Regions from separate parts of the Paenibacillus sp. FSL H7-0918 genome, predicted to be linked through region 2. Evidence: a T-box and tRNA genes for the amino acid it is inferred to sense, from the RefSeq annotation. Region 2 holds a T-box; the other holds one or more tRNA genes.
What was found. The T-box of region 2 lies ahead of metG (methionine--tRNA ligase). A T-box ahead of a tRNA ligase gene usually reads a tRNA of that ligase, here a tRNA-Met.
Positions count from the first base shown of each region.

Region 1: it encodes a tRNA-Met, which carries the amino acid that the T-box ahead of metG (methionine--tRNA ligase) is inferred to sense. The anticodon was not compared.

Region 1 is NZ_JBBOWJ010000001.1:1,345,230-1,352,624, forward strand. Features, by position in the region: gene MHI15_RS06125 (DUF3139 domain-containing protein) at 1-215, shown strand, start outside; partial or broken gene MHI15_RS06130 (phosphomethylpyrimidine synthase ThiC) at 331-450, shown strand; gene MHI15_RS06135 (RNA polymerase sigma factor) at 780-1,274, shown strand; gene MHI15_RS06140 (hypothetical protein) at 1,271-2,260, shown strand; gene MHI15_RS06145 (hypothetical protein) at 2,990-3,493, opposite strand; gene MHI15_RS06150 (hypothetical protein) at 3,903-4,268, shown strand; gene MHI15_RS06155 (sialidase family protein) at 4,383-5,519, shown strand; tRNA gene MHI15_RS06160 (tRNA-Met) at 5,956-6,021, opposite strand; gene MHI15_RS06165 (MBL fold metallo-hydrolase) at 6,216-7,268, shown strand; gene MHI15_RS06170 (DUF3006 domain-containing protein) at 7,269-7,395, shown strand, end outside.
Region 2 is NZ_JBBOWJ010000001.1:1,031,595-1,038,989, forward strand. Features, by position in the region: gene MHI15_RS04880 (metal ABC transporter permease) at 1-575, opposite strand, end outside; gene MHI15_RS04885 (metal ABC transporter ATP-binding protein) at 910-1,659, opposite strand; gene MHI15_RS04890 (metal ABC transporter substrate-binding protein) at 1,694-2,692, opposite strand; gene metG (methionine--tRNA ligase) at 2,896-4,929, opposite strand; T-box leader at 4,977-5,237, opposite strand; gene yidD (membrane protein insertion efficiency factor YidD) at 5,278-5,541, opposite strand; gene MHI15_RS04905 (Fur family transcriptional regulator) at 5,544-6,005, opposite strand; gene MHI15_RS04910 (copper amine oxidase N-terminal domain-containing protein) at 6,225-7,395, opposite strand, start outside.

The DNA of each region.
Region 1 (7,395 bases), 310 kb from region 2:
AGACGAGAAATTATAAGAAAGAAGATTTTGATAAAGTATACACCCAGATTGCCAAAGCTCCCCTCGTAAGTACCACGGTGATTTTTGCAGACGAACCCTACGCAAGATACTTTTATCGAAAAGAAAATGGAAGGATCTTTCAATACAGCAGGGCTCCTGTTAAAGGTAATAATCCGAGCTATACATATAAACATATCGAGGAAAATCTCCCGTGAAGGAGTTGCCCTATTAAAAAGACGCGTTTGTTCAGCAGTCAGCATCATGGCTGCTTGGGCAAACGCGTTTTTTTGATCTTCCCTGCTCTAAATAGGTAAACATCGTTTGCGTAAACAGGTGATGGTAGAGGGTCCAGGACATGTGCCGATGCACTTGATTAAAGAGAATATGGATAAGCAACTTGAAACTTGTAACGAAGCCCCTTTTTATACATTAGGTCCACTGACTACAGATAACATTGGCGTGGTTCTTAGCAGCTATCGGACACAGTTGATCTTATGCGCGGTATAACCCTCCATTTCAAAGTGTGGCGGACCCCATAGCCTTTATTGGCATGAAAAACACCATATAAGACCTCCTTTTTAAGGAATAGCGTCACTGGAGTCCGCGAACCTGATCAAAAGCCTATAAATATGCAAATAACGACTTCTGAGTCCGTAAGCCTCTGGAGATAATTTATGAATAGGCATTCTTTACGCTCAAACACAAAGGAATTTTCTCAGGAACAAAATGTGACCTAATGCCGTCCTAAATGGTGTTATAGGTAAAGGGGGCACAGTATCATGCAGCGATCCATGACCCGGCCGGGAAATCATGTGATGAAGAGTTACGAAATCTACGCAGATATGCTGTTCCGGATCGCTTTGGTCCATCTAGGCAGCCGGCAAGATGCCGAAGAAGCCACTCAGGATACCTTCATCAAGCTAATAGAAAAAGCGCCGGAGTTCAAAGATGCCGAACATCAGAAGGCATGGCTGATCCGGGTAATCACCAACCATTGTAAAACACTACTGGGCAGAGGCTGGCGCAAGCGTGAGGTTAAGCTGGAGAGCGCTGAGCCAATTGCGGCAGACAGCCCCGAGGATTGGGCTCTGCTGCAGTTAGTTATGGCGATGCCCATGAAGTATAAAACCGTAATCCATCTTTATTATTACGAGGACTATCCCATCCAGGAGATCAGCAAGATTCTGCAGATTAGTCAGTCTGCCGTGAAGATGAGACTTCAGCGGGGACGGCAACTGTTAAAACTGGAGCTGGAAGGAGCGGAACCACAGTGAAGGAAGATCAGTTTCGAACATCATATAAGAAAGCGGTGGATTCGATGAAACCAGGTGAAGAGATGAAAAGAGAACTTTTCGATAAAATAGAGCAGCGGCAGGAGCGGAAGCGTCCGCGCAAAACCGTTTATATCGCGGCAAGTGTCGTGCTCGCCGCAGGAATCGGTCTGGCTGGGCCTAGTATATGGCAGCAGTTGAACAGTCAGACCTCCCCGGGGCAGGTTGCCCAGGTAACTCCGGGTGCAAGCAATGCTGGCAATTCAGGCACAGCTACATCCGGCAGCATTGTCATTCCCAAGCTGAAACTGCCAGATAAGGAGTCTGGCGTGAAGGCAGATATGATCGCCTTGGTCGTGTATAAAAATAATATTTATACACAGTCAGCGACTCGCATTGACGCTGCCGATGCTGCTGCTCTGCGCGGTGATAAGTTGGGACGCACTACAGGCGGCATCAACGAATGGAGCGGTAACGACGAATATATTGAGTTAGCCTCGAACATCGGCGAAACGGATCTCTATTCCGTGAAGGGCTATGACTCCAGCTTTCTGATTATGTCCTATTCGGAAATCAACGGCGAGGTATTCGCCGAACTGTATGAGCACACCAACGGCATCACCATAAACAGCGGCGCCGACCTGTTCGGCAAGCTGAATCTTGAAGGCCGAGTTACTTCTGCACAATGGGAAAGCTTCAACAGCTGGAACAACGGCCTCCAGCAGCAGGCGCCACTTGCCAATGGCGAGGCGCTTGATGGCTTCCTGACAGCCCTCCAAGCTGCTAAACCGCTGGCAGCAGAGCCGCTGATCGAGCAAGGCATCTACGACAGCGAAGACCGCAAGATCATCTATTTACAGCTGGAAGACAACGCCCGAGTAGAGCTGACGCTGTTCGGTCAAGGACTTGTACGCTACGGTCAAGCACCGGCATTCTTCGAGGTCGAATCCGGGGCATTCCAGCAGCTGTGGAACAGCATGAAACTTTAGGGATGCTGGTGGAAACCCAGGGAAAGCGGTTGGGACTGCGATCGGGACTGCGATCGGGACTGCGATCGGGACTGCGATCGGGACTGCGATCGGGACGGCGACTGGGACTGCGATCGGAAGTAATTGAGTACCTCGTTTCGGTCGCCCTGCTCTCCATTGGACAATTTAGCTGGCTGCTAACAAAAACGGCACTGCTTCAAAACCATTTCATGGTTTGGAGCAGTGCCGTTTTGTGCTTTACTGTATGGTTTACGAGCCCGCATACTAGATATTATGGTTGTAGAGGTGAGACTACTGATTGTTCCTTTAAAAGCTGCTTCTCATTGTAATTTCTGCAACTAAATCTGTGAGGAGCACGGCACTAACGAGCTAACGAATTAACGAACTAACCTCCTCCACCTCGAGCTATCGGACCCAGATGTCGCTATTTGCTGATTTTCAGCCTTAAGAGCATGGTTTCGGACTCCATGGACGCTAATGCCTAGAAAGAGGCTCAAATGCGGTACTTTTTATGCCAATAGCGACTATGGAGTCCGTTAGAATTGCAAATGTGGAAAAAAACCGCTTTAAGGGTCAGCAGTGTCCGACAGGAGAAGCATCTTTCACGTAATTGTTATCGAATCAAATTTCAAAGGAACACAGGGTCTCTCTCCACTTCCGATTGCTACAAAAAAGAAACGCCCACCATGGACGCTCCTTTTTCTTATTCGTCTACAAAATTCTAGCTAGTTACGCATTTACACTTTCTGTTTTACGATCCTGTCTTGCGTGTAATGTTTTCATCGCAAATCTTGCGATCGGCTGCGCAACCAACAGTTCAATCCAAAATGCTATTCCAAAGTTTCTCGGCCAGATGTGAAGGAAGTTTTTAAGTGGATCCAGGCTTATTTGTTTCGTCCCAACCCATGTGCCGATAATTGATAGTAAAATAGATAACACTGTGACATTCAATAAAGTATTCAACAGAATCCTTGCATTAAATCCATCGGTTTGTCCCATGAATTTCGGCATCACTTTTCCAACAATCGGTCCTGCAACTAATCTTACGGATAAAACTACGATCATCCACATAAACGGAATAACCTTTAGTGTATCTATATACACTTCCTTACTGAAGCCGCGTTCCAACCCCACAATAATAGGGGCAATAGTGTTAACTGAAATGATTGAAATAATGAGTAAAAATAGTATACCTTCTTTTCCGTTTCTGGGCAGTCTTGTGTCTCCATGCATGTTTGTCATCTCCGTGAATAATATTTCAGATGGCAGACGTATCATGAGACATATATTTTTGGCCCAATAAAAAAGACCAATATCTCTACACACTGATATTATAATTATAACATTTATTTAAAATGAATGTCAGACCTTCTATTTAAAATTCTAAAATTCTCCTGCGGATAGCGAATAGTTACCTGCATGCGCCTTACGAAGATCAGCAGTGGCAGAGAAGTCGTAAAAATCGTCAATTGCTGTTCAACTTATAATCAAGTTGCTTCAGATCATGCTGAAATTTTATATGTGTTTCCCCACCTAATAAGACCTCTCAGTATTCATTTCCGCGATTTTTCTGATTCCCTTGTCCAAACACAATGAATCTCAATTCATATATATATAGCAAACTAATAAAGAGGTGAAGCTCATGGCAACAACAACAGGCATCATTACGAACACAGGGACTACCCCAGCATCCAACGTGCTCATTAATATCGATAATGACAACCTTAGTTTTTCATCTAACGTAGTCTATCACGTTTACGTATGGAATACCTTGGTTAGTAAAGGTTTAGTCTACTCCAACTCATTAAATGTTAATGCTAACACCAGCCAGTTTCTCGGTTTTAATATCGCAGGCAATTCAGCTTATGAAGTCCAATTTCTCGTAACTGGAAACGCACCGGCAGACACGATTATCACGGTGTTCGGAACGGATTCGTCAGGAAACGTCATTCCCCATCAAAGAGTGCTGCAATCCGAACTTACTTTCATAGCTCAGCTGAACCCATAAGTACCAAAAACTCTCTGACGAAAGGAGCTTAGCATGGCTAATATTCAAATTTCGCCGAGCGCAAGCGTTCAGTTTGAGCCCACCATCGCGGTAAATTGGCTTAATCCTTCAGTTATGGTTGCCGTAGCTGTAGATCTTCGATTAGGCCCTCCTAATATAGGTTTATACAAATCTATTGACGCAGGTGCCACTTGGACAACAACGTTATTGCCGTTACCGACAGGATTTGCAGGCATCGAAGCACCACATATTGATTATATTTTCCCGACCACTTTCGTAGTATTAGCCCACGCCTTCGATTCAGACGGTCTCAGCGGGTCGATCGTCTCCTATACATCTGCCGACAATGCCTCTTCATTCGGACCGCCAGTCATCGTGAATCAAGGGTTTGGGCAGTTTGTAAATGATGATCAGGTAGTCGTTGTCACCGACAAAGCTGGATCAAGTCCCTTTTTTGGAAATGTATATACTGGTTATACGCATGATTACAACACACAATTCATACCGGGAAATACGATATTCTTCAATCGTTCCCTAGATAACGGTAGTACCTATTCCAGTCCCTCCCTGCTGTCTTCGGTCGAAGAATTCGAAGAATTCCCCGGTATAGCAATTACATTAAATGGGATTGTTATCGTGGGATGGATCAATCAGCCTCCCGGTAATACTGATCTTAAAATTCGCACATCCTCAGACGGTGGGGTCATTTTTACTCCTGAAACCATGGTCGCCAGCGTTGTAGTCCCACCAGATCCATTGCCGGGATATACATTTAGATGTCTGACATACCCTTCCCTCGCAGCAGATATTTCTAATGCACCGACGACGCGAGGTAATGTCTATGCTGTATGGCAAGATTTTCGAGAAGGTTATTCCGATATTTTTCTTGCCACTTCCACCAATTTTGGTGTGGATTGGGGGGCACCAATATCCATTACAGGTAGTCCGGTGGGCTCCCAAAACTTTTTCCCAGCCATCACCGTATCCCCTGCGGATGGTGCAATATTCGTTACCTATTACACTAATCGAGTCAACCCCCTCAACCTTGATGTTTATCTAGCAACATCTAGAGATGGCGGTATGACGTATACAAACACCCGGATAACAACAACTTCCTTTGACGTCACCGGCATCCCCCTAATTGGGGACTACATCGGTAATGCCATCGTCCCCCAAACAGGCCGTCTAGTGAGCGTATGGACAGACACGCGGACCGGTACTGAGAACATCTGGTTTGGGGATAATCAATAAGCTATTAATCAACTTCTGATGATAAATTAAAAGGCTGTTAAGTTAGTATATCTACTTGCAATAAAGGATGCCGAGCGAACATGCGGCATCCTTTATTGCTTCTTATCAAAATAGCATTAACCTGTTCAAAGAAATCATCAATTTCAGCGTATTGGACATGCTTTTAATTCAATCAAAATCTACGGCGTATGGTGCTTGCTACTTAATAGTCTATATGTCTTGACTGTCCCCCTTTCCTCTACAAGAGTGCAGTTCCACAGAATACATACTTTTTACCGTTTTCCAGATGATCTGTGATAAAACCAGAGGATCTAACAACGCCGTGACCAAAATGTGATCATTTTCTATTTTGTCGCTTTTCCAACTCATCCACTTCTACTTACAAGGGAACCTACAGACAGCAAAAAACCCTTACAAAGTAAGGGTTTTTGATAAGTGGGCCCTGAGGGACTCGAACCCCCGACCAATCGGTTATGAGCCGACCGCTCTAACCAACTGAGCTTGGGGAAAGGTTAAAATAAGCTTAACTGTGTTTCTTTTTCTTCTATTATAGGGGTTTTTCTATTCATGAATTTAACTCTATATCAGATACTTCGTTTACAAATTCGTTAGCAAGTTTTCGTAATGTTCTCTAGAAAAAATTACCTATAACTGATAGAATACTCCCAGAATCATACATTGGGGGTTTATTTTTTTATGAAAAGAATTATTGTGCCAATCTTCATGTCACTTGTTTTATTGTTGATGCCTGTACTTGCTGAGGCGCATCCAGGACGCACCGATGCAAATGGCGGTCATTATTGCCGCACCAATTGCGCAAAGTGGGGACTAAAAAACGGAGAATACCATTACCACAATGGTGGAAGTTCAAATTCAAAACCGGCTGCCACTGCTAAACCAGCTGTTAAGCCTACCGCGAAACCAACAGCAAAGCCTACAGCTACACCAGCTCCAACTTTGCTTTTACCAAAGAAACAAAACGTTGGCACTCTTCAGGTGTACTTTTTTGATGTTGGACAAGGTGACTCTACTCTAATTCGAACTCCGAACAATCAATATGTCCTCATTGACGGAGGTAATAACGATCAGGGTAAGAATGTAGTAAAGTACCTGAATGCTCTTGGTGTAAAAACACTTGATGCCCTGGTTGCTACTCATCCTGACGCGGATCACATTGGTGGATTAGATGATGTTCTAAAAGCATTGGACGTTAAATCTGTCTACGCTCCAAAAGTATCACATACCACTGAAACATACAAAGATTTTTTGACTGCTGTGAAGAATGAAAGACGTACCATCAAAGCTGTGACTAAAGGAGTTACTATTCCTTTAACTGGTGTTGAGGCGAAGTTCCTGGCACCTACCAGAGAATATGGAGATAACCTTAACGACTGGAGTGCCGTCTTAAAGGTTACATATAAAAACAAGTCCTTCCTCTTTACCGGCGATGCCGAGAAGGCTTCTGAGAACGATATGTTAGCCGATGGCATGAATTTAAAAGCTGACGTATTAAAAGTCGGGCATCATGGCTCCAGTAGTTCGACCAGTAAAGCATTCATCGACGCTGTTAAACCACAGTACGCAGTAATAAGCGTCGGTAAAAACAATTACGGGCATCCAGATTCCGGGATTCTTACAAGGTTAAAAAATGCGAATACTTCAGTGTTACGAACTGACCAAAAAGGTACAATTACTGCAATAAGTGATGGAAATAAAATCACTTTTACATCGACTAAGGGGGCTAAGTAAATGCATAAAGGAATCATTGACCGCTTTGAAGGTGAGTATGCCGTTGTAGAATTTGAAGGGCAAACTGAGGATATCTTAAAATCAATTTTACCTAAAGAGGCAAAGTCTGGAGATACCCTTATTTTTA
Region 2 (7,395 bases):
CCTACGATCTTGATGGCTGTGCTAATCACAAGTGCTGTCAGAATGGTGATCAGCATGTTAAGCAGTTTCACCGGAAGCCCGCTTACACTTGCTGCATCCTCTTCAAAGCTAAGCAAAAAGAACTCTTTAAAGAACATCGAAACTACCACTACAACAGCTATAGTCACTATGCCTACAACGATCAAATCGGTATTATCGAGCGTATAAATGCTGCCGAACAAATAACTCATTACGTCCGCATTATACCCTTTTCCTAAGGTGAAAAAGAGTGAAGCCAACGCCACTCCGCCTGACATTATAATGGCAATCGACAGCTCCGCATAACTCTTATAAGCCTTACGAAGCTTTTCAATCGCGAAGGACGCTACCACTGCAAAGATAAGGCCTGCGCCCAGCGGATAAAATCCTGTTAGAAAACCGAGTGCCACCCCCGCTATAGTAACATGAGCCAGCGTATCACCAATCATAGATAATCGTCTAAGCACAAGAAAAACGCCTATAAGCGGCGCTGTTATACCAATCAGCAGTCCGCCCGCAAGCGCCCGCTGAAAAAAATCGCTAAATAGTATTTCCAACTTAAACTCTCCTTCATACAAAACTCAAACCATTTTAAAGCCTTTTTCAAACCTTTTTCGATCCCTCCCAAACCCTCCCTTCCAAGGGAGGGCCCCAAGGGCTCTGCCCTCTGGACACCCGTTAAGTGCAACTAGCGTAGGAGTTAGTGTCACTGAACATAGATAGGTTGGGAAAAGATCGCTTTCGTCCCTAGAGGGACACGCTTGCAGACTGGCGGTGCTTAGATACGAGAAAGATTAAGATCAACTAGAATTGAGTCCCCGACTTCCACACTCACACACTATGTATAGCTCTAATCGCAGAGAAAGCTGCGATTCAGAGTTTAATTATGACTTAAGAGAGCGTGTGCTGCAGGTTCTCTTCTGTGCAATTCTGGAGATCATGTGAGTGGCGGGAGTAAAAGTTGATTTTACCATTCGTCTGCACGGGCTCATGACCTAAATAATTTTTGATCATGTCGATATCATGTGACACCATCAGGAAGGTCATATGATGATGAGCATGCATATGCGTAATTAATTCAAAGAATCCCGCTTGTGATTCGGCATCAATACCCACCGTAGGTTCGTCCAAAATCAGCAGGTCAGGATGGTTAATTAGCGCCCGAGCCAGAAAAACACGCTGCTGCTGACCGCCTGACAGCTGGCCTACTCTTTTCTCCGCGATATCTTGTATCCGCATGACTTCAAGTGCATCCTCACATTGACGATGCTGAGCCTTAGATACTCTGCGGATCAGATTCTTGTTATTATATAGACCTGACAGAACTACCTCACGCACCGTTGCTGGAAACAATGGGTTGAAGGCATTCTTTTGCGGAACATACCCGATCCGTTCCCAGTCTTTAAACTTGCGGACAGGCGTTCCGAATAATTTAATTTCACCAGAGCTCGCTGGAAGCAAGCCGACGATCATTTTCATCAATGTTGTTTTACCAGCACCATTAGAACCAATGATACCAAGGAAATCTCGTTCTCTTACACTATAGTTAAGATTCGATATCACCTTCTGTTCCCCATATGAAAAAGAAAGATCCTGTATATCGATGATATGCTGATGGCAGTCCAAGGATACCGATTGCATGCTTAAGTACCGCCTTTCCCTTATACTTTCCTTATTATTGTAAGGCCATAATCAGATTTTGCAAATTTTTCTCCATCAGAGTGAAGTAATTATCGCCGTTCTTCTCTTGCTCCGCAGTAAGTCCCTCTACCGGATTAAGCACCATAGTGGAAACGCCCGCTTCGGCGGCCAGAGTCTTAGCCAGTTTATCGGAGACAAGCTCTTCAAAAAAGATATACTTAATCCCTTCATCTTTTACTATTTTCGCAAGCTTCACTAAATCCTGTCCGCGCGGCTCAGCGTCTGGCGAAAGTCCCATAATCGCATGCTGATCCAATCCATAATCACGGGCAAGGTAAGAAAAAGCCTGATGTGATACTACGATCTTATGGTTGGGCAGCTTAGCAAGCTCCTCTTTGAATTTACTGTCTAACGCCTGCAAACGTTCCGCAAGCTTATTGTAACGCTCTTCATAACCTTCTTTATGCTCAGGATCCACGGACTGAAGGCTTTCTTTAATATTCTGAGCCATGACAATGGCTGATTTTGGACTTACCCAAGTATGCGGGTCTGTATGCAGGCTGTCTCCTGAGGCATTACTGTTATGATCCGTGTCCTCATTTTGATGAGACTCTTCCTCACTTGCCCCATGATCATGCCCGTCATCTTCATCGGTCATGATATAATCAATACCTTGACTTACTTCAACCGCCTTAACTTTACTGCTGCTATCAAGGCCTTTTAAAAAGTTAGGAACCCAGCCTTCTAAGCCTGCACCGTTATATAGAAATAGCTGTGCCTTAGAAGTGTTGATAATATCTTGACTGCGCGGTGTCCAATCATGTGGCTCCACACCCACTGGAAGCAGGTTAATAGCATTGATATCTTCCCCGCCAATCTCCTTAGCAAACTCGTAAATAGGATAAAAGGTTGTAACTACATTTACTTTCCCTTCAACTATACTTCCACTGCTCTTAGGTCCGCATGCACTTAGTGTAAATACAAGTATCAGTGCAAGGACGAGCAAACTTATACGTGATTTCATTGCCGCCATTATATTGATCTACCCCTCAAATCGTAAATTTTACTATTAGTAGTATAATAGTAATCGTTACGATAAGTCAACAAAGAAACCTCACTCAGAAGAAAGACGGTATCGTCCTTTATAAAAAAGAAATGCTCCCACAACCAACCCGGCTGAAGGAGCATTCCCTTGTTCAAGCAACCTCATTAAAAAATTTCTACAACAGTATTGTCTTATTTCACTACTGCTCCGTTTGGCATACTGTCCGGCACGGTAGCGATCGTTAGCTGGTCATCTTTAGAAGCCGCCAAAATCATCCCTTGGGACAACTCCCCACGCAGCTTCACCGGTTTAAGGTTTACGATACAAATCACTTTACGTCCCACCAGCTCTTCCGGTGTATAGAATTTCGCGATACCAGAAACCACTTGACGTTGTTCATAACCCAGATCCAGTTGCAGCTTCAGCAGCTTGTCAGCTTTTTTCACTGGCTCTGCAGCAATAACCTGGGCTACCCGCAGCTCTGCTTTAGCGAAATCGTCAATGCCGATTTCCTCTTTATGCTCTTCCACTGGCTCGGAGTCCTCAGCAGCAGGAGCAGCCGCTTCCGCCACTTCAGCAGCCGCTTCCGCCACTTCAGCAGCCGCTTTGCCAGCACCCATAGCCTCGGCAATATAAGCTACCTCTTGCTCCACATCCAGACGTGGGAAGATTGGATTGCCTTTCACCAGCTTTGTTCCTGCCGGAATCAGGCCAAAGGTCTTACCGCTATCCCAAGTCGTTAACTCACCAGGCTCAATACCCAGCTGTTCCCAGATCTTCGCTGGTGTTTGTGTCAAGAACGGCTGCAGCAGGATTGAAGCGGTACGCAGACCTTCCACCAGATGTCTCATCACAGAAGCCAGCTCGGCAGTTCTATTTTCATCTTTGGCAAGCACCCAAGGTTGTGTCTCATCGATATATTTGTTGGTGCGGCTAATGAATATTCCGATAGCTGTCAGCGCCACGGAAAACTCCATTTTTTCCATAGCTTCTTCTACTTTGGCATAAGTATTCTCAGCCGCAGCTTGAAGCTCACCATCAAATGCTGTTACATTTCCTTCATATGCCGGAATCTCGCCTGCAAAATACTTTTCAACCATAGCCCCTGTACGGTTCAACAGGTTCCCAAGGTCGTTGGCAAGATCATAGTTAACCCGGTCTACAAAGCTTTCCGGTGTGAACGTGCCATCCGAACCAAACGGTACTTCGCGCAGCAGGTAATAACGCAATGCATCCAAGCCATAACGATCAATCAGTGTCACAGGATCAACTACGTTACCTTTAGATTTCGACATTTTTCCATCTTTCATGAGCAACCAGCCATGGGCAAATACCTTTTTCGGAAGGGGTTCCCCAAGCGCCATCAGAATGATCGGCCAGTAAATCGTATGGAAACGAACGATTTCTTTACCAACGATGTGTACATCCGCAGGCCAGAACTTGTCATACAAGGTGCGATCCTCGGAACCATAACCCAGAGCAGTAATATAGTTAGTCAAAGCATCAATCCACACGTACACGACATGCTTCTCGTCGCCCTTAACTTTTACGCCCCAATCAAAGGTTGTACGGGAAACTGCAAGGTCTTCCAGTCCGGGTTTGATGAAATTGTTAATCATTTCGTTCTTACGGGATTCCGGCAAAATAAACTCTGGATTCTCCTCGTAAAATTGCAGCAAACGATCCGCATATTTACTCATCCGGAAGAAATAACTTGCTTCCTTCACCAGCTCAACCGGGTGGCCGCTATCTGGGCTTTTTGCACCAGTAATCACACCGTTGTCATCACGCACTATATCAACTAATTGCGTTTCTGTGTAAAAGGTTTCATCTGGGATACTATACCAGCCTTCATATTCACCTTTATAGATGTCTCCTTGCTGCAGCAACCGATCAAAAATATCCTGTACCACTTTTTTATGACGCTCTTCCGTAGTACGGATGAAGTCATCGTTCGAAATGTCCAGCTTACGCCATAGCTCCTTAATACCAACAACAATGTCGTCTACGAACTGCTGAGGGGTCTTTCCTGCTTCCTCTGCCTTCCGCTCGATCTTTTGTCCATGTTCGTCTGTACCGGTTAGATAACGCACTTCGTAGCCGCGCAGACGTTTGTAACGGGCCATTGCGTCTCCTGCCACGGTTGAATAAGCATGTCCGATATGTAGCTTGTCACTTGGATAATAAATTGGTGTCGTTAGGTAAAACGTTTTTTTCTCACTCATTCAGTAATCATCCTTTCTTATTAAAAAACAAAAAACTCCCGCCCCCATAATGGGGCGAGAGTATAACTCACGCGATACCACCCAAATTTCCTGTCTCTTCACAGAGCGCAGGCTTCGCCAGTTCCCTCGCGGGAACTGTCCATTAACGCTGGATCACGCTGTTATCTTACGTGAACCACAATTGCAGTTCCCGCTCGAACACAGTTCCTCCCGGACCATATTCAATCTAACGCTCCATACCGGATTTCAGCATATTCCGGCTCTCTGTAATGGACGTAACGATTTACTTATCCGTTCTTCGGAATTCATACTATTACTTGTGAATATACCCAATGGTAAGGCCCCATGTCAAGTCGCAGGGGCAGAATCCTTCTCAGCAGATTCATCTTGAAGAGGCGGCACAGGATCAAGTCCTCCAGGATGAAAGGGATGACATCTGGCAATCCGCTTAGCTGCAAGCCATGAGCCTTTCAATGGACCATGGACTTCAATGGCTTCCAGGGCATAGGCAGAGCAGGTTGGATAGAAGCGGCAGGTTGCAGGTTTAATAGGGGAAATGTACCTGCGATACACCCGAATAGGCGCCTGAATCGTTCTGCGTAGGGTCACCATTTCTAAAGTCCCTTTTGTTTATCTGATGCTGCAACTAATTCTTCTTCCCGGTTCTCTTCACATTCTTTGCAATAACCGAACACCTCAAATTTATGCTTGACTACCCGGAATTGATCGGGTGTATCCGTTAAATTCATCGGGCAGAAATTAATCGGGTAGGTCTTTTGGCATTGAAGGCAGATCATATGATGGTGATGATCCTGATGATTGCAGCTTCCCTTGAACTTCACTCCGTCTTCAAAGACAATCTGTTCAAGCACACCAAGCTCTTCCATTACACGAAGATTGCGGTACACCGTATCAAAGCTAAGTCCGCTATACTTACGGCCCATATGCTCATATACATCCTTCGCTGACAAATATCCCTTATTCTCGCCGAATAACTGGGCAAGCGTTTTGCGTTGGTCGGTGATTCGCAGTCCTTGCCCCGACATGACTTCTAATATTTGTTCTGTCGACAGCATACGCTCATCTCCCATAAGATCAGTTCATTTATATTTCACTCTCTTAATAATGCCCCAAAATAAATGCCCCGTCAATGAAGCACCATGATGCGCCCCTACGCAACCTCTGAATTATTATATTTAAACAAAAGCCCGGCTGCGTATTCCTTTACGGAATATTCAGCCGGGCCTTTATTGTAGATAATTCCCCAATAGAGCTTATAGGGATATTCCTATTTGTTATTTCTTTGCTGGAAGTGGAGTGATGAGGAAATTGACCGGCAAGTTACTGCCTGAAGCTGCTGTGAACAAAATCTCCACAGAACCTCCATACTCACCACTACGATAAACCACACTGTTCATGTCAGCGTTCGAGAGACTTCCCACGCTTGGCATATGCACGATTTGGTTATTAACCATAACCGGCCCCATATAGTTACCGCCACGTGGATTAAACGTAATCAATGAGTTTGGTGCAACATTTTCGAATCTGATCTTGTATAATACCCCGAAATTACCGGCATTGGATGCTTCCGTACCTGCCATTGGGTCTACGCCAGCCAGGTTCTTATCACTGTAATTATCGCCTAGCAGAAGTTTTGCAGGAGTTTTTCCTACCTCATCGGTAACCGTGATAATACGAGTAGAATCTTCGTAAGTTCCCCGATTATGCACTCCGTCTCGATCCAGAACTGGAAGTGTTGGAAGTGTAGTCAGTGGATCTTTATTCGCATCAATCAACATGACATTATAATCGATTGGATAATCACTAAATAAGTCCGCTTGAAGTGAAACAATTTCACTTGGTTTCATAGCAATTTGGTTTAGATCGGTCAGAATTGAGACACTTTCCCCTGGTTGCAGAACAATCGTTTTATAATGCTCATTTGTAAGCATAGATTTCCAATAACGTTCTACAGACATTTTACCAGTACCTTCAGGATATGTGCTTGGGCCTGCAAAGCCCACATATTCGGTTGTAAGCGTCGTTGGGTACAAATTGTTATTCGTAGCAATCACATACACTTTAGCTTTAATATTCAGGTTATTCTTGTGGTGAATCAAGAAGCGGGTTTTACCCAAAGAAGTCTCACGGTAAGTAACACCTTCTGTATACACCGTTTCTGGGCTGTTGCTGCGAATTAGTTTATAAGGCTCGGAAGAAAGATTATAAGCTACTTGCTGCCAAGTAGGAACCATCGATCCATCGATGCTAAACACACTGCCCGGAGATGCAAATAATCTGTTGAAATCTTCTTTACTGTACAAGATTTCATCCGAAATATTAACGGTTTTCTCAAACGTGCTGATCGCGCCATGTGAATCTTTTACTTGGACAGCAATTGTCGCTGGACCCGGAGTAAAGAAAGCCTCGGCCTTGTTCGTCCAAGTTACGGTAATTTCATCACCA